Regions from separate parts of the Mucilaginibacter angelicae genome, predicted to be linked through region 3. Evidence: riboswitches for the same ligand, from Rfam matches in the RefSeq annotation. Region 3 holds a riboswitch; each other region holds the start of a gene.
The links. Region 3 has a riboswitch for cobalamin ahead of ACFFGT_RS21235 (TonB-dependent receptor). Riboswitches for the same ligand answer to the same signal wherever they lie in the genome.

Region 1: another riboswitch for cobalamin. It lies ahead of metE (5-methyltetrahydropteroyltriglutamate--homocysteine S-methyltransferase); the one in region 3 lies ahead of ACFFGT_RS21235 (TonB-dependent receptor).
Region 2: another riboswitch for cobalamin. It lies ahead of ACFFGT_RS27135 (TonB-dependent receptor plug domain-containing protein); the one in region 3 lies ahead of ACFFGT_RS21235 (TonB-dependent receptor).

What each region holds. Positions count from the first base shown of each region.
Region 1 covers NZ_JBHLTS010000017.1:317,606-328,590, reverse strand. Annotated here, with positions in the region: gene ACFFGT_RS06290 (CHAD domain-containing protein) at 1-570, shown strand, start outside; gene ACFFGT_RS06285 (acetylxylan esterase) at 805-1,863, opposite strand; gene ACFFGT_RS06280 (6-pyruvoyl trahydropterin synthase family protein) at 1,922-2,338, opposite strand; gene metE (5-methyltetrahydropteroyltriglutamate--homocysteine S-methyltransferase) at 2,405-4,705, opposite strand; cobalamin riboswitch at 4,859-5,056, opposite strand; gene ACFFGT_RS06270 (Lrp/AsnC family transcriptional regulator) at 5,234-5,695, shown strand; gene ACFFGT_RS06265 (glycosyltransferase family 4 protein) at 6,035-7,132, shown strand; gene ACFFGT_RS06260 (glycosyltransferase family 4 protein) at 7,063-8,178, opposite strand; gene prpB (methylisocitrate lyase) at 8,417-9,319, shown strand; gene prpC (bifunctional 2-methylcitrate synthase/citrate synthase) at 9,309-10,463, shown strand; gene ACFFGT_RS06245 (bifunctional 2-methylcitrate dehydratase/aconitate hydratase) at 10,514-10,985, shown strand, end outside.
Region 2 covers NZ_JBHLTS010000076.1:199,206-210,190, reverse strand. Annotated here, with positions in the region: gene ACFFGT_RS27150 (SIR2 family NAD-dependent protein deacylase) at 1-356, opposite strand, end outside; gene ACFFGT_RS27145 (DUF6580 family putative transport protein) at 444-1,016, opposite strand; gene ACFFGT_RS27140 (YncE family protein) at 1,071-2,138, opposite strand; gene ACFFGT_RS27135 (TonB-dependent receptor plug domain-containing protein) at 2,149-4,182, opposite strand; cobalamin riboswitch at 4,277-4,474, opposite strand; gene ACFFGT_RS27130 (serine hydrolase) at 4,520-5,776, shown strand; gene ACFFGT_RS27125 (SRPBCC family protein) at 5,842-6,576, shown strand; gene ACFFGT_RS27120 (sensor histidine kinase) at 6,975-8,669, shown strand; gene ACFFGT_RS27115 (MFS transporter) at 8,693-9,886, opposite strand; gene ACFFGT_RS27110 (HAD-IIB family hydrolase) at 9,991-10,737, opposite strand; gene ACFFGT_RS27105 (carbohydrate binding family 9 domain-containing protein) at 10,801-10,985, opposite strand, start outside.
Region 3 covers NZ_JBHLTS010000066.1:53,809-64,793, reverse strand. Annotated here, with positions in the region: gene ACFFGT_RS21250 (DUF5074 domain-containing protein) at 1-639, opposite strand, end outside; gene ACFFGT_RS21245 (cell surface protein) at 679-1,566, opposite strand; gene ACFFGT_RS21240 (YncE family protein) at 1,600-2,739, opposite strand; gene ACFFGT_RS21235 (TonB-dependent receptor) at 2,742-4,817, opposite strand; cobalamin riboswitch at 4,922-5,121, opposite strand; tRNA gene ACFFGT_RS21230 (tRNA-Ala) at 5,424-5,497, shown strand; gene ACFFGT_RS21225 (family 20 glycosylhydrolase) at 5,692-8,220, opposite strand; gene ACFFGT_RS21220 (helix-turn-helix domain-containing protein) at 8,354-9,214, shown strand; gene ACFFGT_RS21215 (carboxymuconolactone decarboxylase family protein) at 9,305-9,838, opposite strand; gene ACFFGT_RS21210 (DUF417 family protein) at 9,881-10,429, opposite strand; gene ACFFGT_RS21205 (helix-turn-helix domain-containing protein) at 10,558-10,985, opposite strand, start outside.

The DNA.
Region 1 (10,985 bases), on a different contig from region 3:
AATATCAGGAACGCCTATATAAACCTTGAATTAATAAAGTTATTACAGCCTTCTTTCACAGAGATAATGCAAGATCAGCGCAGCCTGATGAAGCGATCTGCACATGACTTCCGGGCAGGTGCGGGTAAACACCTGCAACGGCTGCGCCGGGCACAGCGCAAACTTAAAAAGGCTATCCCAAAGCTCAACGATGTTCATATTGATTTTTACTACAGGCAGCAACTGGAGCAGATTGCGGTTTGCCTGGCGCCTCCTTATGCTGATACTTCCCTGCACGCCTGTCGCAAGCAATTAAAAATGCTTATCTATAATTATAAACTGGTTAAACCGGTGCTCAACCAGCCTTTTAATGAAGCTTACCTGGATGAAGTGCAGAATGTTATAGGCGAATGGCACGACAAACAAGTTGCCATTGATTTGTTTTCGACCGGAGGCACTGAAAATGATGGATTGGTAAATGCATTGAGAAAGGAAAAGTCAAAGTTGAAACGTCAGCTGACAGTGCTGGTTAAGGATTTTTATAATAAGGCGACTACGGTAAATGAATTGCCGCTGGAACAAATTGATTAATATTTAAAGAAGCTGTTTAAAATTGATATTATTCATTGCCGTTGACTTTAGTCAACGGTAAGAGGAGGTGGCATTGCGGGCTTTAGCCCCAATATTCAAGTGGTACTTCGGCTAAAGCCCTTTGTTTTTCGTTCATTAATCCGTTGACTGAAGTCAACGGCAATGATTTTATATTTTTCATAAATAATCCGGATCAAATTTAAACAGCATCTAACAAGTAGCAAGGTTATTAAACTACAGCCACTTACTAAACCAATCCAGTGTCATTTTAAAATGCTCCGGCGTAGTGGTATGGAATAATTTTGGGGTTACATCCCGCTTAATTTTATCAGTTGCGTTTTTTGATGTGTACGCCTGTAAGGCCGAAGCATAGGCTATGTTTGCACCGGGCAATGGACAGTTAGGATCGTTTTCGGTTCCTACAATCAAGATAGGCCGTGGTGCCATCAGCCGTAACAGTGAGGGACAATCAAACTCGCCGGTAATATTGGGAAGCAGTTTATCCCATACAGCTTTTACGTTTTGTTTGTTTAAGGCCGAGTCGCCAAGATCTTTAGCAGCTTGCAGGTGAGCAGCCTGGATAGTGCCTGCGCGCCCCTGCCATTTATCGTTATCTAAGGACCATTTGAAACTTTGTACAGAAATATCCAGCACCACTACTTTTATTCGTTTATCTATTGATGCGGCAAGCCATGTCTCGATACCACCCATTGATATGCCGCCCATACCAATGCGATTGGCATCTACATCCGGTCTGCTTGCCAGGTAGTCGGTTACCCGCCAAAGGTCAAAAGCTGTATCAAACAAAAACGGATGGGTTTGGCGGGCTTTATCTTTGTTTTCCCAGGCAGCAGTGGCAGCAGCTACATATTCCCTGGAGCCATGCGCACCTCCGGCAATCCGTTCGCCGTGAAAGCGGGCATCGATAGCTACGCCGATGACCCCTCTTTTAACAAGCTGGTATAAGATCTTTTTGTTGTCCTCCTTTTTGCCTCCTGTACCATGTAAAAAAATCACAGCCGGGTATGATTTTGCACCAGTAATCGGTTTATAAATCAGGATGGGTACCCGTTCATTCTTTTCGCTGTAAATAAAACCATGCTCTATAATAACCGAATCCGTTTTAGTTACTTCAAAAGAGGGGTTTAACGGAACGCGCGGCCTTTCCAACAGTTTTTTAAAATCAGCTGCTGCCTTATCTGCAGGGGGATGGTTTACTTGCTGTGCTAATGAAACCAGTGAGCATAACGATAACAGAACACCTGTACAAAGTGCCTTGATCTTGAATGACATAGCGGGATTGATTTACAGGTACAATGTATAAAACATCCTGCTTAGTCAGTGTAACAATTTACCCGCCAAAATACTCTGCTGAATTATTTTCAGTTTCATGCAACCTCACCGAATGCAGAAAAACGCCTTCATTCACCTCTATCGGTGCTTGCAGCTGGTTAAAGATCTCCATACAAAGCAGTTCTGTAGTAGCCATTTTTCCTTTCAAAAAATCAACATCCAGGTTCAGGTTCTTATGGTCGAGCTTTTCGATCACGTGATCCTGTATGATCATCTTAAGCAGTTTCAAATCGATCAGGTAACCGCTTTCATAGCTGATTTCACCTTTAACAGTTACAAAAAGGTTGTAGTTGTGGCCATGCCAGTTGGGGTTTGCACATTTGCCAAATACGGCTTCGTTTTGCTCCGCGCTCCATTCTTCCCGGTACATCCGGTGCGCGGCGTTAAAATGTTCCCTGCGGGTAACATGTACAATCATGATTAACCTTCCTGTTTCAAAAAAGGACAGTGGGAGGCAACTCCCGCTGTCCTTAGTATTAAATTATACTTCTATAGAGATCTGCTCTCTTGCCTGTTTGGCTGCGGCTACCATGTTTTCTAAGGCAGCTTTTGTTTCAGGCCATTTGCGGGTCTTTAAACCACAATCCGGGTTTACCCATAAATGTTGAGCCGGCAGCAGGTCGGCTGCTTTGGCCAGCAGCGAGGCCATTTCTTCGGTAGTTGGTACACGGGGCGAATGGATATCGTATACGCCCGGGCCAATCTCGTTCGGATATTCAAAATGGGCAAAGGCCTGCAACAATTCCATTTGTGACCTTGATGTTTCAATCGTAATCACGTCGGCATCCATGGCCGCGATGTGTTCAATGATATCATTAAATTCGCTGTAACACATGTGGGTATGGATCTGGGTTTTATCCTGAACACCGCTTGCTGTGATCCGGAAGGCATTAACCGCCCAATCCAGGTAATGCGGGCGCTTCGCTTTGCGTAAAGGCAAACCCTCGCGAATGGCTGCCTCATCTATCTGCACAATGCCGATACCTGCTGCCTCTAATGCTAAAACCTCATCATGAATAGCAAAAGCGATCTGGTTGGTGGTAACATCTCTTGGCTGATCGTCACGTACAAACGACCATTGCAAAATAGTTACCGGGCCGGTTAACATGCCTTTCATTGGCCTGCTGGTTTGGGCGGCGGCAAATGTGCTCCAGCGTACGGTCATATCTTTCGGGCGGCTTACATCGCCATAAATAACCGGTGGTTTTACACAACGGCTGCCGTAGCTTTGTACCCAGCCGTTTTTAGTGAACAGGAAGCCGTTAAGCTGCTCGCCGAAATATTCAACCATGTCGTTACGCTCAAACTCACCGTGTACCAGTACATCCAGGCCAATCTCTTCCTGCCAGCGGATGGCATCAATGGTAGCTTGTTCTATTTCCTTTTCGTATTGTTCAAGGGTTAGGTCGCCTTTTTTAAACCTGGCGCGGAGCTGGCGGATATCATCCGTTTGCGGGAATGAACCGATAGTAGTAGTAGGGAATGACGGTAAATGAAAGCGCTCGCGCTGTATTTGCTGACGTACCGGGAAAGCACTTTGGCGGGTAGCATCAGCTGCAGTGATTGCGGCAACACGGTCTTTTACTACCTGTTTATGTACTTTTTGTGATGACCTCCTGCTTTCGATAGCTTTTTTGTTGGCTTCCAGCAAGTCATTATTTCCTTCAGTAATTTGTTTCAGTTCACTTACTTCGTTCAGTTTTTGTTTAGCAAATGCCATCCAGTTTTTAATTTCCGGATCGATGGCTGTTTCCAGGTCAAGATCTATCGGGCTATGCAGCAGCGAGCATGAAGGCGCAACGATCACCCTGTCGGTACCCAGTTTTTCAACAGCTTTTTGGATCAGGCTTACTGATTTTTCATAATCATTTTTCCAAACATTGCGGCCATCAACCACACCTATTGATAATTTAAGGTGTTCGGGGATCAGGGCAAGCACTTCATCCAGTTGTTCAGGGGCACGTACCAAATCAACATGTAGCGCTGCAACAGGAAGGTTAACCGCTAATTGTGTATTGTCCAATAGCGCTTCAAAATAGGTAGCTACCAAAAGCTTGACGCCGCTTACCCGGTTGGCAATTGCCCGGTAGGCAAATTCAAATGCTTCTTTTTCTTTTTTGGAAAGATCAAGCGCCAGGCAAGGCTCATCCAGCTGAATCCATTCGGCACCCTGCTGTTTCAGGCGGTTAATGATATCGATGTAAACAGGAACCAGCTTTTTGATCAGGTCAATGCGCTCAAAGCCCTGCTCTTTTTCTTTACCCTGCAGCAGGTAGCTTACCGGCCCAACCAGTACCGGTTTGGCTTTTTGTCCGAGTTGCTGTTTGGCGCTGTTGTATTCGCCAAACACGTTTTCATGAAAAATACGGAACTCCTGGTTTGCAGTAAATTCGGGTACGATATAGTGGTAATTGGTATCCAGCCATTTGGTCATTTCCATGGCGGTAATGTCGAGGCCGTCTTTCTGATAGCCACGGGCCATGGCGAAATAAAGGTCGATTTCGCTATTAGCTTTTACTTGTGACAGCACCGGTGAATAACGCTGAGGGATAACGCCCAGCATCAAACTGGTATCTAATACCTGGTCATAAAAGCTAAAATCATTACAGGGGATCAGGTCGATACCTGCGTCCAGTTGGGTTTGCCAGTTTTCTTCTTTGATCTTACGGGCGACTTCTTTCAAGTCTTTCAGATCGATTTTGCCTGCCCAAAATTGTTCGCAGGCTTTTTTTAGTTGTCGTTGGCTACCTATTCGCGGATAACCCAGGTTTTGCGTCAGCATTTCTTTAAAGATTTAATTAGAAAAACAGTTAAGTGTTTTTTACAAACTTTACAATGCTTCACGAAAAACAGGGCATACTGCAGTCTTTCATCCAGGCAGATTACTACCCATGAAAACCATCAGATCAGACCATTTGCTTTATTCAGCGAAAGCATTGTCCTTCCAAAATAGGCAGGTATCCTGGCTTATAACATTTCAGCCATCCTTCCCATCCGTTTGATACAGACAGTGGACATTGCCGGTTGAAATCTTTGGCGTTATTTACAGTTGCGCGACAGCCCGTGATTTGCACACGGTTCCCTTTTAATTACCCCTTGGCTAAAGGGGTAAACCTTTTCTGATAGAAAGTAAAGAACTATTGTTATGATTTTGTCCTATCTTAGGATTAAATTCTAAGCAAATCTAATAAGTTGGATTTAATAACTATATAATGGTGGTTAATTAGGTGTAAAAATCTAATTTTGTCATTATTTTAGATTGTTATACTTTGTTTGTATAGTAATCATCACAATAAAAGAAAATTATTCTATGGACGAACTGGACGACACGGACAAACAATTGCTCAAGCTACTGGGCGAAGATTCTGAAGTAACTATAAAAGAACTGGCAGCCAAAGTGAACCTTTCGCCAACGCCGGTTTTTGAAAGGGTAAAACGGCTGAAGGCGAATGGTTACATCAAAAAATATATCGCATTGATCGATGCTGAAAAGCTTAATTACGGGCTGATTGTTTTTTGCAATATCAAGCTGAAACAGCATGATAAAAGCATCGGTCATAGCTTTGTGACTGATATTATGAGCTTGAAAGAAGTTGTTGAATGTTATAATATTTCCGGAGATTTTGATTTTCTGCTTAAAGTTTATGCAAGGGACATGAAACACTACCAGGATTTTGTGTTCAACAAACTGGGCTCGGTTACAAGTATCGGCAGCACGCACAGCACTTTTGTGATGTGCGAAAACAAAAACTCTTATAATATCAATTTATAGCTATTAATCAGGCAGTCCGTAAACAATCTTAGAAGCTGTTAAAAAAATGCAAAATATTCATTGCCGTTGGTTTTAACCAACGGTAAAAAAAGTTAAAAGTTTTGGCTTTAGCCTAATTATGCAAGCGGATTTAGGCTGAAGCCCTTTTATTGCTACTCATTGTTCCGTTGGTTAAAACCAACGGCAATGATTTTAAAAATAATCGCAATCAATTTTAAACAGCTTCTTAGTAAAGTCAATTAAGATGTTTCCCGCCCGGCTGAAATGCCCCGGCAACCATTGCGCCCAACCTGCCGTATTTATCCACGTGCAGTTTGTTGGTATTTACACATATAATTGATGATTTACGTTTCAGTAACCTATGATTACTCTCCCGGATTTGACAAGGCCGAAAATTGGTTTCACCGCACCCGCGCTTACACCGGGATTTTGCAATGTTTAGGGGAAGCAGAAACAGTGATCAGCATAAAGGAAATTGATGTTGAAGGCACTATTACCCACAGAAATGTACAGCATGAGTTCGTCAGCTTCGGCAAAAAGAAAAGCTGGTTTCCTTTTAAGCGGAACCGCTTTATCAAAAGCCTGAACCCGGATGTGGTGCTTTTGCAGGGACTGCTTTATCCTTTACAGTTTTTGCAGTTACGCTTGCTATTGAACAGGCGTGTCAGGATCATCGCACAGCACCATGCCGAAAAACCTTTTAACGGTATTAAAAAATGGGTACAGCGGCTGGCCGACCATTATATTGATGCTTACCTTTTTGCTTCGCATGCACTTGGGATGACCTGGGTGACCAATGGAAATATATCCTCGGCCCAAAAACTCCACGAGGTAATGGAAGTATCATCCATTTTTTATCCTGTGGACAGGTTATTGGCGCAGGCAAAAACCGGCGCTAAAGGGCAACCTGTATTCTTATGGGTTGGGCGCTTAAATGCCAATAAAGATCCGCTGAACGTTGTAAAAGCCTTTCTGAAATTCATTCAGATCCAACCGGGTGCAAAGCTTTACATGATCTATCATACCGATGAACTGCTGGAAGAAATAAAAGCGCTCTTGAAAGATCATCATCAAAAGGAAGCCATCATACTGGTTGGACAGGTACCTCATGACGATCTCTTATACTGGTATAACAGCGCTGATTTTATAGTATCAGGTTCGCACTATGAAGGTAGCGGAACAGCTATTTGCGAGGCGATGTCATGCGGTTGTATCCCGGTGGTAACTGATATCGCATCATTCAGGATGATCACTGATAATGGCAACTGCGGCATTTTATATGAAGCAGGGAATGAAACAGCCATGCTGGCAGCATTGATAGCCGGCATGCAGTTAAACCGGCAGGAAAAACGTGTACTATGCCTCAATTACTTTAAAACCAATCTTTCCTTTGAAGCCATCGCCGGCAGGATCCGTACTGTAGCTGCTTCGCTTTGATCAAATAACTTTACCATTGCCTTTACGTTTCGTTCTATGGTGAAAGGCAAAACGCTTTGATAGGTGGTTTCCTGGCTTGTTAAGATCTTTTCCAGCCTTTTTACCATTGTTTGCTTGTCAGCAGCAATATGCCAGTTTTCAATCGCTGCATCCATCGGTTTTACAAAGCTTACTACCTGTGCCCCTGCATACAGGGCCTCCAGGCAAACAGCCCCGAACCCTTCGTAGTTGGACGTATGTACAAATACTTTAGAACGCTGCATCCATTGTAATACTTCATCATGGGCCAATCTGCCGGTAAAGGAAATATTATCAGCCAGGTCAAGCGCTGTCACCATTTTCTTTAAGTGCTTCATTTCTGATCCATCGCCAACAATCACTGCTTTTATATCAGGCATGGATATTTTCAGCATGGCAATCACTTCTAAAAAAACATTATATTGTTTTAATGGGATCAATGAACCGGCCCCGACAATATCAATATCCCGTTTTGCATAGGATTTCTTAAAACGCGTAACATCAATACCAACCGGGATAACATGCGCGGGTGTTATTCCATAGTTTTTAGTAAACTCCCGTACCAAAAAGTCAGACAAAGCGATCAATCTATCCGCAGTTGGCTTAGCTTTGGCGAAATACTTGTTTCCGGCCTTTGCATCCTGTCCCAACAGCCAGGTATAATGCTTTAAATCATATTTTTTTGCAAACATGTTACCTATATAGGCACATTTACCCAGCCAGAAACTCAGCATCCCAATGATGTGGGACTCTTTGTGCAGCTTATGCAAAACGGTAAGCACTTTGAGCCCGGTAAAACGCCGGATTATCCTGCTATTGCTGGGGTGGCCGAATGCAATAACCCTAACACCATGCCACTCATATTCACGGCTGAAAAAAGGATATTGAAAGGTAAGCACCACAATATTTAATTCCGGATGTAACTCTTTGAGCGCCTTCACAAAAACCTGCTGCGGCGGGATACAGGTACTGTCGCCTTCATGTTCGGGAAAGCCGGGTGTTAAAATGATCAGTGTTTTGTGCTTCATTAAAAAATAGCATTTAATGCTTTGCTAACCAGTATAAGTTTTTCAAAACATTGTAATTACTATTAGTTACGTGGAAATTTCATGCCCGGTTGCTTATTGAAAAACGTTTTTATAATGGTGCTGATTTAAAAACCCCATAGCTAAGAACCTGTTTGTTTAGATTTATTTTCTAACTTGCCTGCCGTTCTTTTGTTGAGTAAAAGAACTTAACAAACGTGCTTTTTCTAAAAAGTTTACGATGCAACCAAATAATCCTAAATCGCCGGGCCAAAAGTTCCGCGATGCCCTTCAAAAAGAAAAACCGCTGCAAATTGTTGGCGCTATCAATGCCAATCATGCTTTACTGGCACAACAGGCTGGCTTTAACGCTATTTATTTATCGGGCGGCGGGGTAGCCGCCGGGTCGTTAGGCATCCCCGACCTGGGCATTACAACCCTGGAAGATGTGCTGATCGATATTCAACGGATCACCAATGTGTGTGACCTGCCGCTTTTAGTAGATGTTGACACAGGTTTTGGCCCTTCTGCTTTTAATGTTGCCCGTACCGTCAAATCTTTGATTAAAGCCGGGGCCGCCGCGCTTCACATTGAAGATCAGGTAGGTGCCAAACGCTGCGGACACCGCCCGGGTAAGGAGGTGGTGAGCAAAGACGAGATGGTTGACCGTTTAAAAGCCGCGGCAGATGCCCGTACAGACGAACATTTTGTGATAGGTGCAAGAACAGATGCCTTTGCCAACGAAGGATTGGAGAAAACCCTTGAACGGGCTGTTGCATACAAGGAAGCAGGCGCCGATTTTATTTTTGCCGAAGCGGTTCCCGATCTGAGCTATTACCGGAAATTTGTGGAAGCAACCGGCATCCCGGTATTAGCCAATATTACAGAATTCGGCATGATCCCGATGTATACTGTTGAAGAACTTGGCGAGGCAGGGGTGGAGCTTGTACTTTACCCGCTTTCGGCATTTCGGGCCGCCAATAAGGCTGCCCAAAATGTATATCAGCATATCCGTACAGATGGCACCCAAAAAAATGTGCTTAATACCATGCAAACCCGCGAAGAGTTATATAAAAGCATAGGATATCATGCCTATGAGCAAAAATTAGACGACCTTTTTAAGAAGAACCAGGATGGAAAGTAATACTGAAAATACGTTCAAACCTAAAAAGAGCGTGGCTCTTTCGGGGGTTATTGCCGGTAATACGGCCCTTTGCAGTGTCGGAAAAAGCGGCAATGACCTGCATTACAGGGGATATAATATTCTTGACCTTGCAGACCAGGCCGAGTTTGAAGAAGTAGCCTACCTGCTCATCTATGGCACGCTGCCCAGCAAGCCGCAACTGGACAATTATAAAACAAAACTGAAATCCTTACGCGGTCTGCCAAACTCGGTGAAAAATATTCTGCAGCAGATTCCGGCAGCGGCACATCCAATGGATGTAATGCGTTCTGCCGTTTCGGCCATCGGCAGTATTCAGCCCGAAAAAGATGACCATAATGTTTCGGGTGCCAGGGATATTGCAGATAAGCTGCTGGCCTGTTTCAGTTCGGCATTGCTGTACTGGTACCATTACGCCCATAACGGCAAAATCATTGAGGTAGAAACCGACGACGACACCATAGGTGCGCATTTTCTTCACCTGCTGCATGGCCGCAAGCCTTCTGCATCATGGGAAAGGGCAATGCAGATCTCTTTGAACCTGTATGCCGAGCATGAGTTTAACGCCTCCACTTTCACCAGTCGCGTAATTGCCGGAACAGGTTCTGATATTTATTCGGCTGTTACCGGGGCTATCGGCGCATTGCGCGGGCCTAAACATGGAGGTGCCAACGAGGTAGCGTTTGATATCCAGAGCCGTTATAATTCGCCGGATGAGGCCGAAGAGGATATCCGTAAGCGCTTAGCCAACAAAGAAGTGATCATTGGTTTCGGACACCCGGTATATACCATCTCCGATCCGAGAAATGTGGTGATCAAAAAGGTTGCAAAAAAGCTTTCGGAAGAATCGGGAGATATGCTGTTGTTTAACATTGCCGAACGTCTGGAAACCCTGTTGTGGAACGAAAAAAAGATGTTCCCTAATCTTGACTGGTTCTCGGCAGTATCATACCACCTCATGGGGGTACCCACCTTGATGTTCACACCGCTTTTTGTAGTGTCGCGCATTACAGGATGGAGCGCCCATATCATCGAACAGCGGCAGGACGGGAAGATCATCCGCCCAAGTGCTAATTATATAGGGCCAGAAAATAAAGAGTTTGTTCCCTTGGAAAAAAGGAATTAGCGATTAACAGAAATCTTTGAATATAATAACCGAAAAATCTAAAATAATTCATGTCAGCCCATATCTCAAACGAAAGACCACAACCGGATAAAGTACTAACAGACATTGTAGATTATGTATTAAACTACGAAATTAAAAGTGACCTGGCCTGGAAAACGGCACACTACTGCCTGCTGGATACTTTAGGATGCGGGTTTGAAGCTTTAACCTATCCTGCCTGTACCAAACTGTTGGGCCCTGTTGTTAAAGGGACAATAGTACCAAACGGTGCAAAAGTTCCCGGAACATCATTCCAACTGGATCCTATCAAAGCTGCATTTGATATCGGTGCAATTGTTCGCTGGCTGGATTTTAACGATACCTGGCTGGCCGCAGAGTGGGGGCATCCCTCAGATAACCTCGGCGGCATATTAGCCGTTGCCGATTGGCTTTCCCGTACATTGGTTGCAGAAGGCAAGCCTGCATTGCTGATGAAGGATGTACTGGATGCCATGGTGAGAGCGCATGAAATACAAGGCGTAC
Region 2 (10,985 bases), on a different contig from region 3:
GTAAGCTCCGGTTTGATACTTGATTGCGACCGGGTGATGATCCCGTGCAAATGCACTACATTGGTTGAACCTGCCCTTTCATGCAGGTCATCGATGTTTTGGGTGATGATGGTCACTTTATATCTTTCTTCGAGCGCAGCGAGCGCATAATGGGCTGCATTGGGTTTAGCTTCCAATACAGATTTACGGCGCTCGTTATAAAATTGCTGCACCATAACCGGGTTATGTTCCCAGGCTTCGGGTGTGGCTACATCCTCAATATTATAGCCCTCCCACAAGCCGTCGCTGTCCCTGAATGTTTTCAAGCCGCTTTCGGCGCTGATACCTGCCCCGGTTAGTATTACTATATTCTTCATATTGGTTTAAGTAGATGATGATTAGTCAGGTCACAAAAAAAGCGGATTGCCTTTCAACAATCCGCTTTAAATTTAAATGCTTTTATATTATAAAGCCAATTGCTTTTTATCCCGCAGAAAAGTGTACTTGTTTTTAGCCAATTCAAAGCCGCCAAAAAGTATCGCACTAAACACCAAAGTCCCTATTGCCATATTGCGCTCAAAAGGGATAGCTTTAACTAACGATTCGCCATAACCCGCCAGTGTATGCGGATAAAGCGTACCATACAACCATGGCAAATCGGTAATTAACCAGTGGATTAAAACGGCTGCAATTGATGCTAAAAGCACATTAACAACATTTACCTTTTCAAGTAAATTACCCACCAGCACCATTAAAGCAAAGCATAAATATACCCATTCGGCACCGCTGTACCATAAAGTTAGCTTTGAGGTATATAAATAATTAATTACGATATCAGTAGTAAACAGTGTAAGCAATACCGTTAAGTAGCCTTTCCACTTTGATGTAAAATAAGCACCGCCAAATAATGCAATAGCACCTACAGGGTTGAAATTACTCAATTCTTTATACTTAAATGCTAAAAGCCTGAATGCGGCAGCAACCACGATCATCAGGATCAGGAACAGGTTGCGGTTGGTATTATCTTTTGCGGTCATGATTTTATATGTGGGGTAAAATTACTGATAATCTGTAAATAAAAACAGGCAATATTACTTGTTTACGAAAACAACGCTGCCAGGGTTAATACCGGTAGTAAGGCTGTATTCCTTTTTTCCGTTCTTATCAAAAGCATATATTAATCCGTTCGAATTAAAATCCTTTGCGTCAGTAACAAAAACTTCGCCGGTTAATATATCAGCTACTACGGCATAAGCATTGGTAAAGGTTGTCCCGTCGGTAATAAAATTTGCCCCGGAAGCTTTCAGGTTCTTAACATCGTAAGTTTTAATTGTACCGTCTGATGCTATATAATAAGCAACGTCGCCATTAATTGTAAACGGCCCGCCGGCAAAGTCGGTCTTAGATTTAACCACATCGGTTTTACTATCGATAATAGTCAGCTCCGGATTGGCAGGGTATAAATTGTAAGAGTGTACAAAAACATCGCCATAGCGATCAACACTTACGGCATATGGATTAACGCCCACTTGCAGGGTTTTGGTAACTGTTAAAGTTGTCAAATCGATGATCGATACAGTTTTATCAACGTCTGGGTAGCTTAAGCCACCACCGTTAACTACGTACAATTTACCGTTGCTAACAGCCAGCTGCTCCGGGTTGCGACCAACCGGGATGTATTTGCTTACGGTAAGGGTTGCTGTATCTAAAACCGCTACATTATTATCATATAACGTAACATAAGCATTGCCTTTGTAAAAAGCTATTGAACGCGGCTCGCGCGACGATTTATCTGCATTTTGGAAAAGTACCTGCTTAATTGATTTTGCCGTTTTAGGATTAACTACTTCAACAGTACCCGATTTATCAACTACGATATACATTTTCGCCCCGTAAACCTTAAGGTCATTAGCAGTATTTCCCAAACCTTTACCATTGGCCGAGAGAAAGATATCGGCAGTTAAGTTTTTTGAGGTGTAATCATAATAAGTTAAGGCGCTGTTAGGCGAACCAAGATTACCCTGATCTAAAACATATAAACCAGCCCTTTCTGCAGTAGGTTTATCATCAGGCACTATCTTTTTATCCTTATGACATGATGCTAAGGTAACAGCAACAGTGCATGCTATAAATAAATGTTGGAGTTTCAGTGTTTTCATATATTTTATACTAAATGGTTATTTGAAATGTAAGCCGGTATGACCTGCCGGGCATAGGATAGCTGCTTATTACAGCATAGTTTTTATTAAACAGGTTGTTTACCTCAAACGATGCAGCTACAGGCTTTGCCCCTGCCAGGAAATTATACACAAATGAAGCGTCACTTACCGAATACGCGGGTAGATAATATTCGGGAACGTTATTGCTGTTTTGGTATCTTGATGACGAAAAGATCTCATTGTAATAAACACCAAACTGTTTATGTGTGAAACCTGCATTTAATGCCAGCGTATGTTTGGGCGTATATGGAATTTGCTCAAGATAATACAGGTCAGTTGGATTGGTCACATCCAGTGCCTGCTGATAGGTGTAGCTAACGCTTAATAAACCCTTCCAATTATAAAATGGTTTAAAGCCGCTTTTTAAAACAACGTCAAGCCCTTTTATATCAACTTTTCCTAAATTAATTACGGAAGGCGTTTCGGGCGAACGGGTTGGGATATAAGAGATCTTGTCTTTTACATGGTTATAATAAGCATCGGCGCTGATATTGATATAATCAAAAATACCGGCAAAGCTTTTGGTGTATGCGGCCCCAATGTTATACTGGTCAGCATATTCAGGTTTTAAAGGCCGGGGCACAATGGCGTAATAATACTGTTCTGCAAAAGTAGTATTGCGGAATGTGCTTTTGTAATAAGCCCGAAGAAGCAGGTTTTGACTGGCGAAAGGCTTAAATGTAGCAATTACCGCAGGTGTAAATGCTGATCTTGAAGCTGCTGCCGGACCGCTTTTAACCTCATCATGTATATAAGTGTTTAATAAATTGGCTTGCAGGCGCCATTGACCTATACTGAAATCGGTGGCTATAACATTGAACAAGCTTGTACGCGTTGGGAATGCATATTTATAAACGTCAGATTGCAAATTGCTGATATCAGCATCCGAAGCATATGATATTTTCCAATTAGGCGTGAACTTGTATGCCAATGCTCCTGATATATAGAAGTCGTTTTGCCGGTAATGTTCATCAATTACCCCGTTGCTGTTGTAAACACCTGTATCAAGGTATCGAACATAACTATGTGCATACTTGGCATTAATTAATAATTGAAGCCCATTAACCGCTTTATGCTGATAGCCGGATTGAACAAAAAAGTCCCTGTTTTGCAGCCTTTGATTAGTAGGTGCGGCATAGTAAACAACAGGCCCGGGCAATCCCCTTTTTGAGTTGTAAAAATTAAACTGGAGATTGAATTTATCACTATCCGATTTTGTCCAGTATAGCCCGCCATCTGCCTGTTGAACATGAACATCCCCATTTTTACGCACTGCGAGGGTATCGGAGCCGTCTTTGGCTTCATGATATTTATATCTTCCATTTGCCTCCTGAACGGAGCTATTGATCACAAACGACCAATATTTACTGACCTTTTGCTGCCATTGTAAATAAGGGTTTACTAACCCAAACGAGCCGCCCTTAATTCCAACAATGATATTGTAAGGCTTCCGGGAATCTAATACCGGGTGAATTGTTTTAATGGCAAGTACATTAGCCGAAGCATATGCCCTGGCTGTTTGTAAAATATCAGTTGGTTGGGCGTTGTACAAAACAATTTCCTCAACATTGTTCAAGTTAAATTTACTAAGATCAATTTGCCCGTTCTGTGCATCATTAAGCTGCACGCCGTTGTACAAAACAGCAGTATTATCTGCACCCAGGCTCCGTACTGATACCGTTTTTAAACCACCAATGCCGCCATAATCTTTAATATTAACCCCTGCAAAATTCCTGATAGCATCAGCTACGTTAAACGATGCAGTTCGTTTAAAATCAGTTGCAGATGTTGATTGTACCGGCGCCGGGTTTTGAATTTGAGGTATAGCCGAAGAAGAAACTTTAACCTCATTGATTTTTTTGGTAGTATCTGATTGTGCCGAGGCCTTAGTGCCTAATGCTACCTGCGCCATAAACAGCAATAAGCTATAGCCTTTTATTGGCGATAATTGCCTGCAAAAAATTATAGGTAAGCGTTTCTTCATATCCGCAACAAAACTCAATTTTGGAAGATTTTGAAATGAAAACACACCAATAGAAGAGCATTCACATTCAAGCTTCAATCCCCGAAAGCTATGAATAATATATAGTGCCTTGGCAGGTCTTCTGACTTACTCCCCTTTTGCCTGGTCTTCCCTCCTGTTTACCGGAAGTGACTTTATAGATTTGGCAATGGTTACGGAGCTTACAGCTGCGGGACAGTTACGGACTTACACCGTATTCCCTTTTAATTCATTAAATAATAATTTAATGAAACCTAAAGCGCTGTAAAAGTACAATAAGTATCTGTCAACCTCAAACTACATAGTTATATTTAGCGGGATGAAACATTTCTGTATTTTATTACTGATGATGACGGCATTTGGCAGCTTTGCCCAACAGCCTGATACCGTTTTTCTGAAAGGCATATTACATGGGCATCCGGAATTATTTTCAGGCATTTTGAACCATCCCACTCAAAACGAAGTACAAATCCTATACACCAGGATAGACAGGGATAAAAACAATATTCCCCACTTTAGTTCATATAGTTACCGCCTAAATGCGCGGCATTATTTTTACCCGGCAAGCACAGTAAAATTACCAACAGCAATATTTGCGCTTGAAAAATTGAACGAGTTAAAAGTAAAAGGTTTCAGCCGAAAATCGGTTATGATCATCGATAGTTCATTTGCCGGCCAGACTAAAGTCAGTGCAGATACATCATCTGCAACAGGCCTGCCCAGTATAGAAAACTATATCAAAAAGATTTTACTGGTAAGCGATAACGATGCTTTTAACCGGTTATACGAATTTGTAGGCCGTGCGGAGATCAACCAAAAGCTTAAGAAATACCATCTTGACAATACCCGTATTGTAGGCAGGTTAGCTATCGGCGATGCTGGTGAAAGCACAAGGCATACCAATCCCATGAATTTTTACAATGATAATAAGCTAATTTATCATAAACCGGGGCTATATGATGAATCAAATTATCCTATGCATCTGGAAAATATGCTGCAGGGCAAAGCTTATTTAGACAGCAGCGACCGGCTGGTTAATAAACCTCTTGATTTTTCGGAAAAGAATGTCTATTCTCTTGCCGACCAGCAAATGGTGCTTAAACGATTGCTGTTTCCTGAAACTTTCCCGAAAGCACAGCGCTTTAACTTATCAGCGGATGATTATCAGCTCATTTATCGCTACATGAGTACCTTCCCAACGGAAAACACAAAACCTACTTATAACCGGCCTGAATATTTCCCGGCCTATTGCAAGTTTTTGTTTTACGGAGGAGATAGCACAGCTTTAATTAATCCTGATATCAGGATTTTTAATAAAGTTGGTGATAGTTATGGCTACGATATTGACAATGCCTATATCGTTGATTTTAAAAATAAGGTGGAGTTTATGCTCAGCGCTGTTGTGCAATCAAATGAAGATGGCATACTGAACGATAATAAATACGAATACGCAACCGTGTGCCTCCCTTTCCTGAAAAATCTTGGCCAGGTGATTTATCAGTATGAATTAAAGTGCCCTAAAAAGCATCTGCCCGATTTAACTAAATTTAAATTTACTTATAGCAAAAGGAAATAAAATTCACTTTAAGCAAACTTAGTAGTACCAATGGTGTTTTAAAAACGACAACTATTTAAAAACCTATGACAACTACAATAGTAAAATATACTGACAACTACCCTGTACTTTACGGCGACGATCGTATAAACCTAAACTGGCCGGAGCGTTTTACCTCCATTGCAGGTGGCATGAAGCTCGGTTTCTCGGGCTTTAAAAACATTTTTAAAAACCCGATTGCAAGTATTGTGAAAATAGGTGCCGGTGGCTACCTGTTAAACCGTGGTATTACCGGCCATTGTGAAATTTATAAACGTATTGGCAAGCTCTCAACTAATCCCATAAATGTAAATATCCGTTCGTCATTTATAGTAAACAAGCCACGGCAAAAGGTTTATGAATTTTGGCGCAAGCTGGATAACCTTCCCCTGTTTATGAAGCACCTGGAAAGTGTGGAAGTCATCGACTCAAAATATTCACATTGGGTGCTCAAACTGCCTAAAAATGTAGCCACCGTTAGCTGGCATGCCGAAATTGTGCATGACGAACCTAACGAAATGATCGGCTGGAGCTCGTTATCCGATTCCATGATCAATAATGCCGGTAAGGTACGTTTCCAGGATACCATTGACGGTCAGGGCACCATTGTAGATGTGGTGATCAGCTACCAGCCTCCCGCAGGCGGTGTGGGTGCAGGGATAGCCAAAATATTGAATCCGGTATTCAAAAATATGGTTGATAAGGATATTCAGAATTTTAAGCAGTATATGGATATCAATAACGACCCTGACGAATTTGTGAATGTTATCGTTATCGAATAACTTATTACTGATTTACGTCCCCTACTTTTTTTCTCCCACTAAACAACCTGCCGATAACTTTTTAACAGATTCAAAGGCCGGGACAAAGAAAGTTAAAAGCTAATTTAAAAAAAAGGCCTGGTGAATTGAAATTCATCGGACTTTTCTGTTTTATAACCGATGGTTAAAATAGATGGTTTCTTTTTATTATAATATCTATAGTATTTAACATATACGAAAATCAGCAAATAAATTATTGGTTAAATATTTGGTCAGCCAGTGAAAGGTACTGATGTTCAATCGTAATAATCACTGATTGATTCTATTATTTTTATCATTATCATTGTTCCTCAAAACCATTAGCAAATGACAATACCAATTTAAAATTGATACTGTCCGGCACTGATGAAAATAACTATATGAACGTTTTATCAAGGAAGATACTGCTTGCTTTTTTAGCCTTTACCATAATTTTAGTTATTGTTGCCCTTTTTGTAAGGGATAAGATCACCGAAAGACTGGCTCATACAGCCCAGGTTTCGCACCTTATGGACCTTAACAATTCCCGGCCACAGCAAGCCCTGTTATTGCTTCACCAGGCCGAAGATTTGTTTCAATCGTCGCTTGTTGACGCCGATGCCGCTAAAGCCCGTGGCTACCAGGCTAAGCTATCATTGGCTTTTGCCGAAATTGATACGCTCCTTAATATGCGGCATGATACTACCAAACTGAATGCAGAGCAGCGTACACAACTCCATGAATGGCACAATCAAAAGATAAAACTCTCTGCCGACCTTTTCTCTGCCCGGCGCGACTTTGATTCCCTGCTCACAACTTATGCTGATCTTAACATTGCTGCGACTCAGAATAAACTGGCTGTTAAAAGCAGCCGTACTGTCCAAAACAGCAGCGACACCTTAAACCAGCCAGGCAAGCTTAAAAGAAAGGGCTTTTTTGCAAGGATTAAGGAGGCGATAAAAAATAAAAATGCTTATGCTACCGGCGGCGCAGGCGGCGTAGTCATTAATCACCGCACACGTGTTTATATTGATTCGGTTACACAAAAGCTCAGGACTAAGGATAAATCTACCTATCTTAATAAGCTGAAACAACTACAACAAAGTAACTTAAAATTACAGGAAACGCAGCGGCAGCTCATAGCCCTAAACATGCGGATTACCCATAAAATGGAGGAATTAATTGCAGCCATTAAAGACATCAACTATAACATGACCGATGCTTTTAAGGGTATGGCTTTTAACAGCTACCTGGAAACAACAAGCTTACTGAACAGACTTTACCTGAGTGCCCTTTTACTACTTTTAGCTTTTGCAGTATTATTGATTGTGTTTGTTATTAAACTGGGGCAATCCGAAGAACTTTTACTTAAGGAAAATGAGCGTGCCGTAATGATAGCGCGGCAAAAAATGGATCTCTTGCTGCATATGAGCCATGAAATCCGCAACCCGCTTACCTCAATAAATGGGTTCCTCTACATTTTCAGCAGAACAACACTTACACCAAAACAATCAGAAATGTTGGGTACGGTAAGGGCATCATCCGATTTGCTTTTGCAAACTCTCAATGATACCCTTGATGCTGCAAAAATGGAAAGCAGCGAACTGAAGATCCATCATGATCCTTTTTGCCCGGATAAAACTTTGAAAGAGGTAATTGACAGTATGACATTCAGCGCTGATAAAAAGCAACTGGAATTAAGTTATCATTTTGAAGGCGACCAGGAAGCTGAAGTTTTGGGCGACAGCTTCAGGCTCAAGCAGATCATCGTAAACCTTGTTAGCAATGCTATTAAATATACTGATACCGGTAATGTAAAAATCAAAGCGACGCTGAAATTAGCCGATGCTAAAGGGGGATTGAGTGTTGATATAACGGATACGGGAGCTGGTATCAGCCAGGAACAGCAGGTTAGTCTGTTCTCCAAATATTACCAAACCAATTCGGCAAAAGGTAATACCGGTACCGGCCTTGGTTTGTATATCTGCAAGCAATTGATCGAGCTGCAAAAAGGAAGTATCAGCGTAAAAAGCGATGCGGGCAAAGGAAGCACGTTTAGCTTTGAGATCCCTTACGAAAAATATGAATTGGATTAACTACCGGGACGTACTTCAAAAGCTTAGAAACTTTTTATCCTCCAGCCAATTGCCAGGCATAAAATAAAGCCTAAAAGCACCATGCCCATACTAAATGGAAAGAGATATAACATTCCAAAATGGCTTGCCACACCGCCAATCAAAGGCCCGGTAAGCCCGAGTGAAATATCCATAAACAAGCCGTAAGCTCCCAACGCAGCCCCCTTATTTGATCCGGGCACCAGCTTAACTGCTTCCACCCCAAGCGCAGGGAATACAAGTGAAAATCCAAGCCCGGTTATTCCGGCACCAATAAGCGCTATTTCGGGCATATGGGCAAACCAAAGGATCATCAACCCTACCGATTCCACAGCCAGGCACGTGATACCGGTTTTAAGCCCTCCGTAATTGTCAATAGCCCCGGCAAATATAAGCCGGCCTAAAATAAAAAACACGCTAAAAACCGACAGGCATAATACGGCATTTGTCCAGTTTAAGTAAGCATAATATAATGTGATGAAGGTTGAGATAGCGCCAAAACCTAATCCTCCAAGCATGAGACCAATTCCATATGGCGCTACAGTTTTTAGGACAGATAAAAAAGACTTTCCGGGCTCAGTGCTTTCATTTCGCAGCCCCTCTTTTCTTTTGGCATATAAGTATCCGATAAGCCCGATTATAAATACTACAACCCCCATACCGGCAAGTCCGTAACTGTTATCAAGCAATATCCCAATTGGTGCACCAACAGCAAGTGCACCGTAACTTGCTACGCCATTATACGATATGGCTTTTGCCGTATTTTCCTCACCAACCGCATTAATGGCCCAATTAATCGGGCTTGCACCAATCAGTCCCTCGCCAAAGCCGGTGATAAGGCGCGTTAATGCCAGTAGCAGCAAACAAATTTCCCGGTGTTCTTTAAGTAAAAAGGCGGCACATAAAAACAATCCGCTAAGGGTAAAGCCTATCATACCGGTGATCACGGCTGGTTTTGGCCCTTTTTTATCGATGATATTTCCGGCATATCCGCGGAATAAGAAAGTGCTCAAATACTGCAGGCTGATCACAACACCGGCAACCATAGCGCTGTACCCTAACTGGTTATGAATAAAAACCGGAAGTACCCCAAGGCTTAAACCAATAGTAAAATAACCCATAAAGGTAAATTTCACAAACCCGGCTATGGTCAACACTACACTTGAAGAAGTGCTTTTTATACTTGAACCTGCTTCCATGCCGCAAAGATAGGCAGTTTCAACATTCGCTTAAGTGTAAATTATACACTTTACTTTTAATTAACATTTCAGGGCAATGCAAGCGAACTAATGCAGGAGCATTCCTATTTCAGACAAAGGATTATTCCCTCAACAACCCGTTTGGTTTCTTCAGGGTCGCGCACCTGGATACAATCGGCGCCGGTTGTGCGGGCCGGGTGGTCGTTGCCGCCTTCAAACAGGGCATCACCAATGAATATCATCTGTTTGATCCGGATCTCTAAAGTATGCTGCAGTTTATGGATGCCATAAGCCTTATCAATACCCAACTTAGTGATATCAATGGAAGTGACCCCACCTATTTGTGCCGAAAAACCGGTAAGTGATTTATCAAGCAAAGCTTTAATCTTTTTTCGTTTAGTGTATTTAGGGTCCCACTTCTTCTTTTCATCAAGGGGGGCATGCTGACCCAGAGCTGAAAAGGTGATCTGGCTGCCGCGGTCTTCTATTTGATCGCCCCAGGTTTTCTTAGCTTTAACACCGGATGCTTCGACAGCCTCATTCAGCTTACTAACGATCTCCTGCCTTTCGACATCAGTAAAATCTTCGGAATACAGCTTTTTCCAGCCCGATTTTTTATACTGATAATATTTAGTGCCACAGGTGGGCAGTATAGATAAGTTTTTAAGCGATTGTTTGTCGAGCAGGTTTGACAATACCTGTTTTTCAAACTGTGGCCAATCTCCACCGGATATGATGGCCACTTTCGCAACTTTCATCAAATCGGTTAAAAGCGCAGCCATTTCCTTATCAAGGGCAGCCTTGCTTTCGGCAAGGGTGCCATCCAAATCAAATATGATCAGTTTTTTCATTACGGGGAGATATCAAACTAATACTCCAACAGTAATCAACTGCACTTGTTTTATAACAGGCCGCTATAAGTTACACCAGTAAGTCCACTTTAAAGTAAGCTGCCTGTTTTTTACCGTATAAGGTGATGGTGTGGTATTATCACCGTAAACAATAAACAAATCGGATGCCGGTTTGTAACGCCATTGCAGGCGGGTGTTAATATTGATATTATCTATTTGCTGGTTGTATTGTACATAAGTTGTAAAGT
Region 3 (10,985 bases):
GCCCGATATAGTTTTAGCGACCGAATAATCGGCCACGTTCAGCACCACCACGCCTTTGCTTTGCGACAGCACAAAAATATAGTTCCCCGATTTAATCATATCCCCTACGCTACCTGTAACACTGGTTAGCTTTGCGCCGGTGGTATAGGTTGATAAATTAAAGGGATAAATACCGCTTGCCGAGCTCAGCAAACCTTTAGTAGCATCGATACCAACAAAAGCCTGCCAGTTATTTCCGCCAACAGCCGCGATACGCCCAAGCTCAACAAGCGAATACGGATCGGTAACAACAACAGGGCCACCAACCTTTGATACCAGGAACAGTTTGTTACTGAATATAGTTCCGTACTCTAAAGTTGAAGTGGCAGGATCAAGCGTTTTACCTGGATTTTCTTTAGTGAAAATACTGTCCTGTTTGGTGCCGGTAGCAAAGCTGTAAAAACTTACACTCCCGGTGCCATGACCATACCAGCCTTCGTTAATTAAAAAGAAGCCATTATCATACTTTCCCAATGATTGGGTTTTAAGGGCTTTACTGTTATTGTTCGCGCTTACCGCATCTTTTTTACATGACGAAGCAGCTAAAACCAATAACGAAAATGCAACCGCGCCAAGCTTAGTTGTAAGTGTTTTTTTCATAGTGATGATTTTTATAATAATTATTTGATTTGTGTTTGATTATTTAAGCAGACTCAGATCGGCAGCGCCGGTAAACTCGGTAGATTGCTCGCCCAGCCAGCCCATATTGGCCAGGATGCCGGTTTGTATTTTGATAAAATCTATACCCTTCAGGTTCACCTTATTGCCCTTGTCATCAATAGCACTGCCAATGTCAATTTTATCGCCGCCGCCAGTGTTATCGGCATAACCATAATCAAACGATGCGCTGGTGATATAAGTAGGATCGTCCATATTGATATTGCTTGATGGCAGCAAGCTCCCCGTTAAGGTGTAAGTATTTGTTTTGAGGCCGATAGGATAATATGCCTGTGTATGGAATATATTGGTTTGCACCACGCCGGTATTGCCTTTATTATCTTTCCACGGTACGCTACAGGTATCGCAGGCCGGGCGGGTGTAGGTTACCGAATAATTGCGGGTATAACCATCTTTATAAAAAGCGCTGCCTTTAATCTCGTACCAGGTATCATCAGGCTGGCCGTTGCCATTTTTATCCTGCATTACCCATATAACGCCGGGCTCGGCAAACTGGGCAAAAGCATTACCATAAACAATAAAATCCGTTTTACCATCAGCATTAAGTACCGTATGGTCAAAACCCACTACGATATAACCACCCCAGCCGCCAAGGCTTACAAGTCCCTGATCAGTTTTCAGGGTTGCTTTGGCTGCAATAGTATCGCCAAGGCCCGTATTGGTGAATTGTCCAGGTGCCGGGTTAAAATCAAACAGTGTTGTTACATAGGCATTGCTTGAAGCCGTTGTTGGGCGGATAGGAGCTTCCTGTGGGGCCGTTTCCGTGACTTTATCCTTTTTGCAGGATGCCCAGGCAAAGGCGCATAATGCACCTAATATCACGAACAGTTTAAGTTGTTGTTTTTTCATAAAGATCTGATTGTATTTAAAAAATGAATTGAATTAATAAACAAAGGCCATGTGGGCCGGGATATCGCCCGCCTGAACCTGCCACTTCATAATGCCGTTTTTGTCGAAGCAATAAAGCGTGCCCGAAGCCACGTAATTACCGGCATCGGTAACAAAAACATCCTTGGTAAGCGGGTTAACGGCTATGCCATAGGGCACTACTATCTTTTTATCAGTACCATCGGTAATAAACCTGCTGCTCAAAACGGCTTCGTCCTTTACGTTGAGCATGGCATAAGTGATGATATTTTTTTGCTGAGGATAGCTCCATTCTGTACTGTAGATATAGGCCGTATCGTCATCTATCCAAAGGTTACTGGCAGCTATATCAAATGTTTTTTTAACCGCATCGGTCTGGGTATCGATAACAAACAGTTTGGATGGAATGGTATAATAATCGCCGCGCGAGGTAACGTAGATATCGCCATATTTATCGGCCTTAACCCGCTCCAGGTTAATAGCCACATCAATTCGTTTAAGCTCGGTAAATGAAGCCAGATCAATTACCGAAACTGTGCGTTCATAATCGGGCGGACTGTAACCGCCTGAGTTAGCTATATACAGCTTCTCCCCTACAATGGCCATTTCCTCCGGCTGGCGGCCAACTGTAACTTTGCGTGTTATCTGTAAGCTACCTGTATCAATTTCGGCCACTATGCCATTGGGCGCTTTGGGATCGCCAACTTTGCCCAGGTAGGCACTCACATAGGCTTTGTTTTTATGAAAGGTTACGTACCGGCAATTGGTAATATCAATCTGGGCCAATTTTTTAGCGGTTTTGACATCCAGCACCTCAACCTTATTGGAGATATTAACCACCACATACATTTTTGACCCGTAAATGCCGATATCGTTACCCACATCGCCCAACCCTTTAGTAACCGAGGGATTAGCCTGGTTATAAATGTTACGCTGATAAACACCAGTACGGAAGTTCACAAAATCGAGCGAGGCTTTGTTCATGTTCATATTACCCTCGTTAAGCAGGTAAAGACCTTTAATAGTACTCGACGGATCGGGCGTAAAAATGGTTTCAACCTGCTCAGGTATTACCTGCGGCGCCTTTCGGCATGATACCGCAAGCAATACAATGAGAACTGTAGATAGATATAGGGCTATTTTTAATTTTTTCATGATCAGATGGAATAGCTTAGTTTAAACCGGTAAAAACGACGCGGCATCGGGAAGTTGGCAATGATCTCACGGTCCTGGTTAAGCAGGTTATTAACCTCGATACTAAACCGGGTGAGATGTTTATAGATCCGGGTATGATAGTTTACGGCCAGGTCATGCGTGTACCAGGGCTCCAAATAGTTATAAACATGATTTTGATCGTCACTTAGCTGACTGTAGCGTGAACCACTGTAGAGGTAGCTATAATTAAACCCAAAATTCCGGTAATCGGCCGATGCCGTGAACGAAGCACTATGCGTAGGAACATAGGGTATGTTATAGTGATAGGTTACGCCATCGTTACTATAAAAGGCCTGCTGCCAGGTATAATTAATGGTGGCGTTGAAAGTCAGATATCGCGAAACCTGTTTGGCAAGCTGCACATTCACCTCGGCGCCTTTAATATTTACATCACCCAGGTTATACATTGTCCACCTGAACAGGTTTAAACCCGGTGTGGCGATGATCTTGTCTTTTACTTTATTATAATAAGCATCGGCCTGAACAGAAATTGATGTAATTGGGCCGCCGATAAAAGGTTTAGTATAAGTAGCTCCGATATCATACTGGCGTGCATACTCTGGTTTAAGCAACGTATTGCCAATAAAGGTGTAATACAACTCGTTAAGTGTGGGTAACCTGAAAATATTTTTATAAAAGGCCCGAAACATAAACTCCGGACTCATTTGCCATGAAGCCGTAACCGTTGGAGTATACTCGGTTTTGCGGCCCGCCCCCTCGTATAATTTAACCTTATCATTAACAAAAGTGCCCAGCACCGAGGCCTGCAGGCTAAAACGCCTTAGCTTAAGTTGCGAAGCCAGCGAAACCAGTTCAACATCGCGGGTAGGATATGCAAACCGGTACAGGTTAGCATCAAGAGAGTTACGCTGGTAATCGGTCGAAATATCCACATCCCAAACCGGCAGGATACGGTAACGGTTGGCTACCGAAAAATAAAGTTCATGCTGATAAAAACGGTTATCCAGGAAGCCCGCAGTAGTAACAAATTCAGGATCAAGATAACGGAGGTAATCATCGGCGTATTTGGCAATCAATGCTACAGTGTAACGCTTCCGGGTATTACTTTCATAATTGGCCTGCACAAATTGGTTACGGTCCCACTGGCGCTGTAAATAGTTAAACTTATTGGATACAATTGCACCCGGAAGCCCCCGGTTTGAAGTATAACTATACACTTTGATATTCCACTGGCCGTTTTCCGAATTGCTGTTGATGCCACCTTCAACCCGATATGATTCAACGTCTGTATTATTACGCACCGCCGTAGTGTCATAAATGCCGTTGGTGTACCTGAATTTATAGCGGCCGTTAGCGTCTGTCCACTCCGTACTGAGATAGGCGGAGGTGTTTTTATCAATCTTCTGTTGCCACAGCAACGACGGGTTAACGAGTCCGAAAGAACCGGTTTTGTAGGCAAGGCGGATGTGCGTACGTTCTTCATGTTCAAATTTAGGCCGGGCACTTTGCAGGTAAATGGAACTTGCCGCCGAAAAACCTTTTGCAGCCTGAAAGGTTTCACTGCGCTGTCCATTGTACAGGTCCACTTCCTCCATGTTATCAAGCGAGAAACGGCCAAGGTCAACCTGTCCGTTCTGGGCGTTTCCCAACTCCACACCATCATAAAATATGGCTACATGATTACTGCCGAGACTTCTTACATTAACGGTTTTCAATCCGCCAACACCCCCATAATCCTTAAGCTGCACCCCGCTGAAAAACCGAAGTGCATCAGCAACCGACAGGCTGTTGAGCCGCTGCAACTGCTCGCCTTTTAATACCTGTACCGGTGTTGGTGATATATTGCGGATATCGGTTTTGGTACCCCTAACCTCTACCTGTTTAAGGTGATTGACCTTAACAGAATCTGTTTGGACAGTATCTTTTTTATTAACAGGGGATTGTGCCGAAACCTGCAGGCAGCAGCAAACGGTTGTAATCCCGAAGGAAACAAGCCATAAAATGCCATTTATACAGCCATTACGTGTTGCGAACGTTTGGCGCACAGTTAATTTCATGAGTGTTGTGGGTTAAAAAACCTCACAGCAAACAGAACGACGAATTACAAAAAATGAAATACACGAAAGGTATCCTCATTCCAGCTTCAATCCCCGAAAGCTATGAATCAATATGTGCAATGGCAGGTCTTCTGACTTACTCCCCCCGGCCCTGTCTTCCCATCAGCCAAACGGCTAACAGTGACAATAAGAATGGGCTTTGGTGTTATGGAGCTTACAGCTGCGGGACAGTCCCGGATTTACACCGGGTTCCCTTTTAATCACGGGCGTTAAATTTCCGTGAACCAAAAGCAGGACAAATGTATGTATTAAAAGTTTAATTAAATAAGTAGTAGTTTACAAAACGAGCATAATATCACCAATGAGGTAGGCAAAAGCAGAAAACTAACCATAGTGTATTGCCCTGTACGAATACAACAAACATTAATTAAAAGCTTCCCGGCCGGGGATGCGGATGAGGAACCAGCGTAGCCAAGCAGTTTCAGGCTAACTACAGGTGTTAATCTGCAAATCCGTCTGCTTTTTAATCCATATTTACCTGCAGAAAAAAGATTAGATTTAAATTTTATGTTAATTACCTAAAATCATATATTTGCAACCCATCACGGGGGATTAGCTCAGCTGGCTAGAGCGCTTGCATGGCATGCAAGAGGTCATCGGTTCGACTCCGATATTCTCCACTGCTTATCAAGCACTTACGTATTTGTAAGTGCTTTTTTTATGTTTACCTTGATTTTGGGGTTAAAATTTCTCTTTAGTTTGACTGATAACGAGAATAGTTTGCTCCTATTCCTGCTGAAATAAAAAAGGCTTTACGGTTTCCTGTAAAGCCTTTTTTATTTCAAACATGAACAAACATCATCTGCCTTTTACATTATTCGACTTCAATGGTGGTGGTTTCTCCTCCCCGTCCACGAGCATCAAACACCCGCATTTTTACTTTACCTTTTAATTTTAAGGGCCTGTTATAAATGGTACTTTGACTGCCCGGTTCTGCCCCATTGGTGGTATAGCGTATGGCCATACCGGGAAACTGTTGGTTTGCCTTCCCCAATCCGTCCAACTGCATAAGGCCCGCGGCCGGGATCCTGAAATAATAGCCTCCACGATACCATGCTAATTTGGGCAGCTCCTTTTTGCCTAACTGATTGGCAAATATGTTCCAGTACTGCTCATATTGCGCTGATAGCTTTGCAGTGTCCTGTTCGGTTTCCCATTGCGGCTGTTTTGCCCAGGCCTTTTCAGCCAGCGCCAGTAACCTGGGTAATATCATATACTCCATCTGCCTGGCCGACTTGATATTCTCGCCCCAAAGTGCGCCCTGTATCCCCCTGATATTTTTACTGCCTTCAGGTGTTAATCTTTGTTTGTTCTCAAAATAGCCTGCCGCGTATGGATTGCCCGGCATATCAACTTTTGCATTACGATAATAATTATAGGGAATGAACGACAACATTTTTTTAGTTTCCAGGAAGCCGAGCCATTCATCGCCCGGCTCATAAAATGATCTTTGATAGGCCAGATCGAAGTAAAAATAGTCGATACAGGTAAGCACAGTCTTGTAACCTGCATTAGCCGCCTGGTAAGGAATATCTTCATTGCCTCCTACATTATACCAGGCATCTACACTAACCCCGTTATTAATAAATTCAGGTATGCTGATCACCTTCCGCGATTGATTATTCTTTTCTGTTCCGATGGCGAGCTCTTCCCAGGCGTAAAGTTTAAGGCCACGCCTGCCGAGCAACTGCTGCACCTGCTTGAAGTAAGACAGAAAAACATCGTTGATATTGTGCAAAACTGTATTCTTCTTCATCATAGCCCTGATGGCAGGCGACATTTCCCAGGTTCCGGCGGGCACTTCGTCTCCGCCCATATGTATCATGGTTAAATCGGCGCCCGCTTCCTGATACATGGCTTTCAGCTCATCAACCACCTTGGCCACAAACCTATAGGTAGAAGGTAATGCCGGGTTCATGACATTATCTTTAAAATACTGTGCGCTCAGGTATTTGGAGCTATCCTGCAAATCGCTCAGCAGGTATTCGGCCGCCTTTTTGCGGTCACCCGCTTTCATGTATTTATAATATCGCGCCTCCATAGCCTTAACCGCAGCACGTGCATGCCCCGGCGACTCGATCTCCGGTATCACCTTAATATGGCGGCTTTGGGCATACTGCAAAATCTCAATAAAATCGTTTCGCGAATAAAAACCGCTGCCCATTTTATTAGCAGTACTCGCCCCCGACCCATAGGAAGGCTGCATACGTTCATTGCGCATATATGGATACCCGCGATTTGATCCTATCGCGGTCAGTTCGGGCAGGCCAGGGATCTCTATGCGCCATCCTTCATCATCAGTAAAATGGAAATGAAAGGTATTGAGCTTATACAGCGCCATCACATCCAGCAGCTTCATGATCTCTGCTTTGGGTTGAAAATTACGGGATACATCCAGCATGAACGCCCGTACCGAGAACCTTGGTTCATCATGTACAGTTGCACAGGGAATGTTTAAAGGTACCTGTTTAGATGACCAGGCATCCGCAGGCAACATATTTTTAAGCGATTGGATTCCGTAAAATATACCAGCGCCATCTGATGCTGATATGATAATGCTATCTGCTGCAATCCGGAGATCATAAGCTTCTTTTGGCAGGCCGATCCTTCTTAAAACAATTTTTTTCCTTCCGCCAGCTGATACCGGGGTATAGCTTGTGATTGCACTGATTTCTTTTGCCAGGTAACCTGCCTCGTTCATGAAACCACCTGCGTTAACTATGCTTACCGACTTATCCAACTTAAAATAACCCTTGTTTTGGGTGTAAGTAACCGGTTGCGGCAGGAAAGCCGGCAGCTTATCATCCGGCAGATTTGTCGTGCCTTTATTCAGGTTAAAGATTTCTTGTGCATCTGCACCTTTCAGCGTCCCTGAATCGTGGGTAATATTTGACTCCGGAATATCATACGGCAGGTTATCGCTATCGCTCACCCAGAAAAAACCGGAGGGTGCATCGTGGTAATTGGCAATTATCCCGCCTCCGTTAAACGGGATAATCAATGCACTGCCCTTACTGATGCCCTTGAATGATGCAGCGGGCTTGATACAGAAAAGATCGCCGCCGCCGTGTTCGATCACTACATCCTTGTTTTGCGAGGTTAGGTTGATACCATGATACCGCAAACTGAAATAAAGTTTCCAGCCTTTAGCGGGCATTTTATTGCCTGCGGTTTGATTGATTGTTAATGCAGCCAGGAACCCGGGCTTGTCCTGGTAATGATTAGTAATAAAGGCCCATTTGATGCGGAGATCTTTGGTATTAAAAACAGCCTGCCCGTAACCCAAATTACCAGAACCAACGAGCAGTACAATCAAAAAGGTGATGGTTAAACGTTTACTCATAAGGCTGGTTAGTATAAACCAAAGCTACGGGAGCCGCCTGTAAAACTTGTTGCCTATTTTGATGTCTTATTAGCCTTTTTTGTGCAATTTTATATTGCGGCCCTTCATTTACCATTCAAAATAGGTTAATTACATGAAAGCACAGTTTGAGCAGCTCCGTACCAATACTGACTTTATCTTTAATGCATTTATGTTAGATAAGGATGGGTTTGATGCTCCTTTTCACTTCCACCCGGAGTATGAGCTTACTTTTATCCTGTCAAGCGCGGGCACCAGGTACGTTGGCAACCATTTTGAAGATTTTAAGGAAAATGACATGGTTTTACTGGGGCCTAACCTGCCGCATTGCTGGAAAAACCATGCCAATCAAACGCAGGCTGCAAGCGCTGTAGTGGTACATTGGGACCAGTACCTGATTGATAAAAAATGGCTGGACAGCCCTGCGTTTACCCGCATAAAAAAAATGCTGCAACATGCTGCGGGTGGGCTCCGTTTTCAGGGTCCCGGGTTAAAAGATTTCAGGTATAAGTTAAAGCGTCTTACTACGCTGACTTCATTTGAGCAGTTTCATTATTTCCTGGAGATCCTGCATCAGCTTTCCCTATATGACCATACCACCATACTCACCTCGCAGAGTGACATGCACCACCTTGATTATGCCAACAATGAACGCATCGGGTTAACGCTTGATTATATCCGGAAAAACTTTTCACGAAAGATCAACCTGAAAAAAACAGCGAATCTTAACAGGATGACCGAAGAAGCCTTTTCAAGGTTCTTCAGCAAGGTTATGCGAAAAAGCTTTTTTTGTTATTTGAATGAATACCGCATTAATCATGCCTGTACCCAACTCATCGAAACAGACAAAACCATTTCCGAAATCTGCTATAACTCAGGGTATGATACACAGCCGTTCTTCTTCAGACAGTTTAAAAAATTTAAAGGCTGCACACCCGGTAATTACAGGCTCAATTATTTACAAACCGCCCGGTGATAAAATGCAGGGCTGTTCTTGTCTGCCTCAATAAAGAAACCCCGGTGCCGTTAAGCAACCGGGGCTATCCTCACCATCATCAAAATAATATTATAATTCGGGGGCAATTGGATAATCAATCGGCACTGCAGTCAGTGCAAACATGTAATTGGTAATAATCTTATCGCCTACGACAATAACCACATCTACCAGGTTACCTTCATTATAGCCTGCGGCATAAAAGTTTTCAACCAGTTGCAGATCTGCATGACCCTGGTTTTCGGCTATGCTTTTTACCAGTTTGGCCAAGGCATCCAGCTTAGGATCAAAAGTGATTTCGGCCCGGCGTATTTCCATTGCCTGCTCATCGGTAAAGCCCTGCATTTTTGCAATTGCAGTATGTGCGCTTAAACAATATAAACATTTGTTTACCTGGCTAACCACAAGGTTAACTACTTCACGCTCTTTAGCCCGCAGGGATGTTTTGCCGCTGCCCAGTGTAAGGTAATTACCCAGGGCATTTTCTGAATGGGCAAATACGGCAAACAGGTTAGGCACATGACCAGCCATTTTAGTCAGGTTATCAAAAAGTACCTGGTTTGCAGGAGAAACTTGTTCTCTGATTGGAATTTGGAAAGTTTTCATGGTGTTTTATTTTTAATAGTTTTTGATTTATTTTCTTAATAATCAGCGTTTGCTTGATGACTGGGTAGCCTTTTTGCCGTAATAGCTGATCAGGCCAAAGGCTGTACCCAGGGATATGATATCCTTAAAAAGGAACAGGCCCAGAAAACTCATGTAACCTATGCCGTTAACGGGGATAACTGCCCCGGGGGTGGTAATAACCATAGTGCTGGTTACAAAGAACATCAATGTTGCTATAAGTCCGCCAATGATACCGGCCCGGGGCTTGAAGTAGCCTGCTATAAGGAATAACGCGGCTATTATTTCTGTCAAACCGATCAGATCGGAGCCCATATAAGTACCGAACACTTTAAAATGCCAGCTGATAAGCGGGCTGTTGGAAACCAGCGGAACGATACCATCCGCTCCGGGTACTGTCATTTTATAGGAACCTGCCCATAACAGCATTACGATCATGCCGGTACTGGTGATCAGGAAAGGGATATTACGGTTGCTTATCCATTCGGCCAGTTTAATTAAGCTGCTTTTAGTTGTTTTTGTAAGGCTGGCAGAAGAAACATGTTCTTGGGTTGGGTTCGATAACGTTTTCATTTTTTTGCTTTTGTTTTGAATAATTTGATACCCCAAAGTTCCGGCGAAAACAGGTGCCGGGAAATGTCTGGATTGCCCGAAGAAAGGTCCCGATTTCCCGACCAGGCCCTTTCGGTTTTCAAATACGATCAGTTAAGTGGAACCGTTTTCTTAAAATCAGTGGGTGCCTGACCAGAGTGTTTCTTAAAAAACTTGCTGAAATGACCGGCATCTTCAAAACCCAGTTCGTAAGCAATCTCCTTCGATGTTTTTTCTGTGTATAGCAGCAATCTTTGGGCTTCTGCCAACACCCGCTCCTGAATAACCTGTACCGGGCTCTTATGATTATACAGGGCAAAAACATTTGAAAGCGTTTTTGGCGATTTATACAGTTTCTCAGCGTAAAATTTAACCTGGTGCTGTTTCCGGAAATGATTTTCAACAAGCACATTGTATTTCCTCACCAAATCCAGTTTATCGCCGCTTAGTTCCTTTTCCCTGATGTATTGCTCCCTGGCCAGCCGGGTTACCATAATGATGAGGCGCTTCAGGAGCACCAGCATCATTTCCCCCTGTA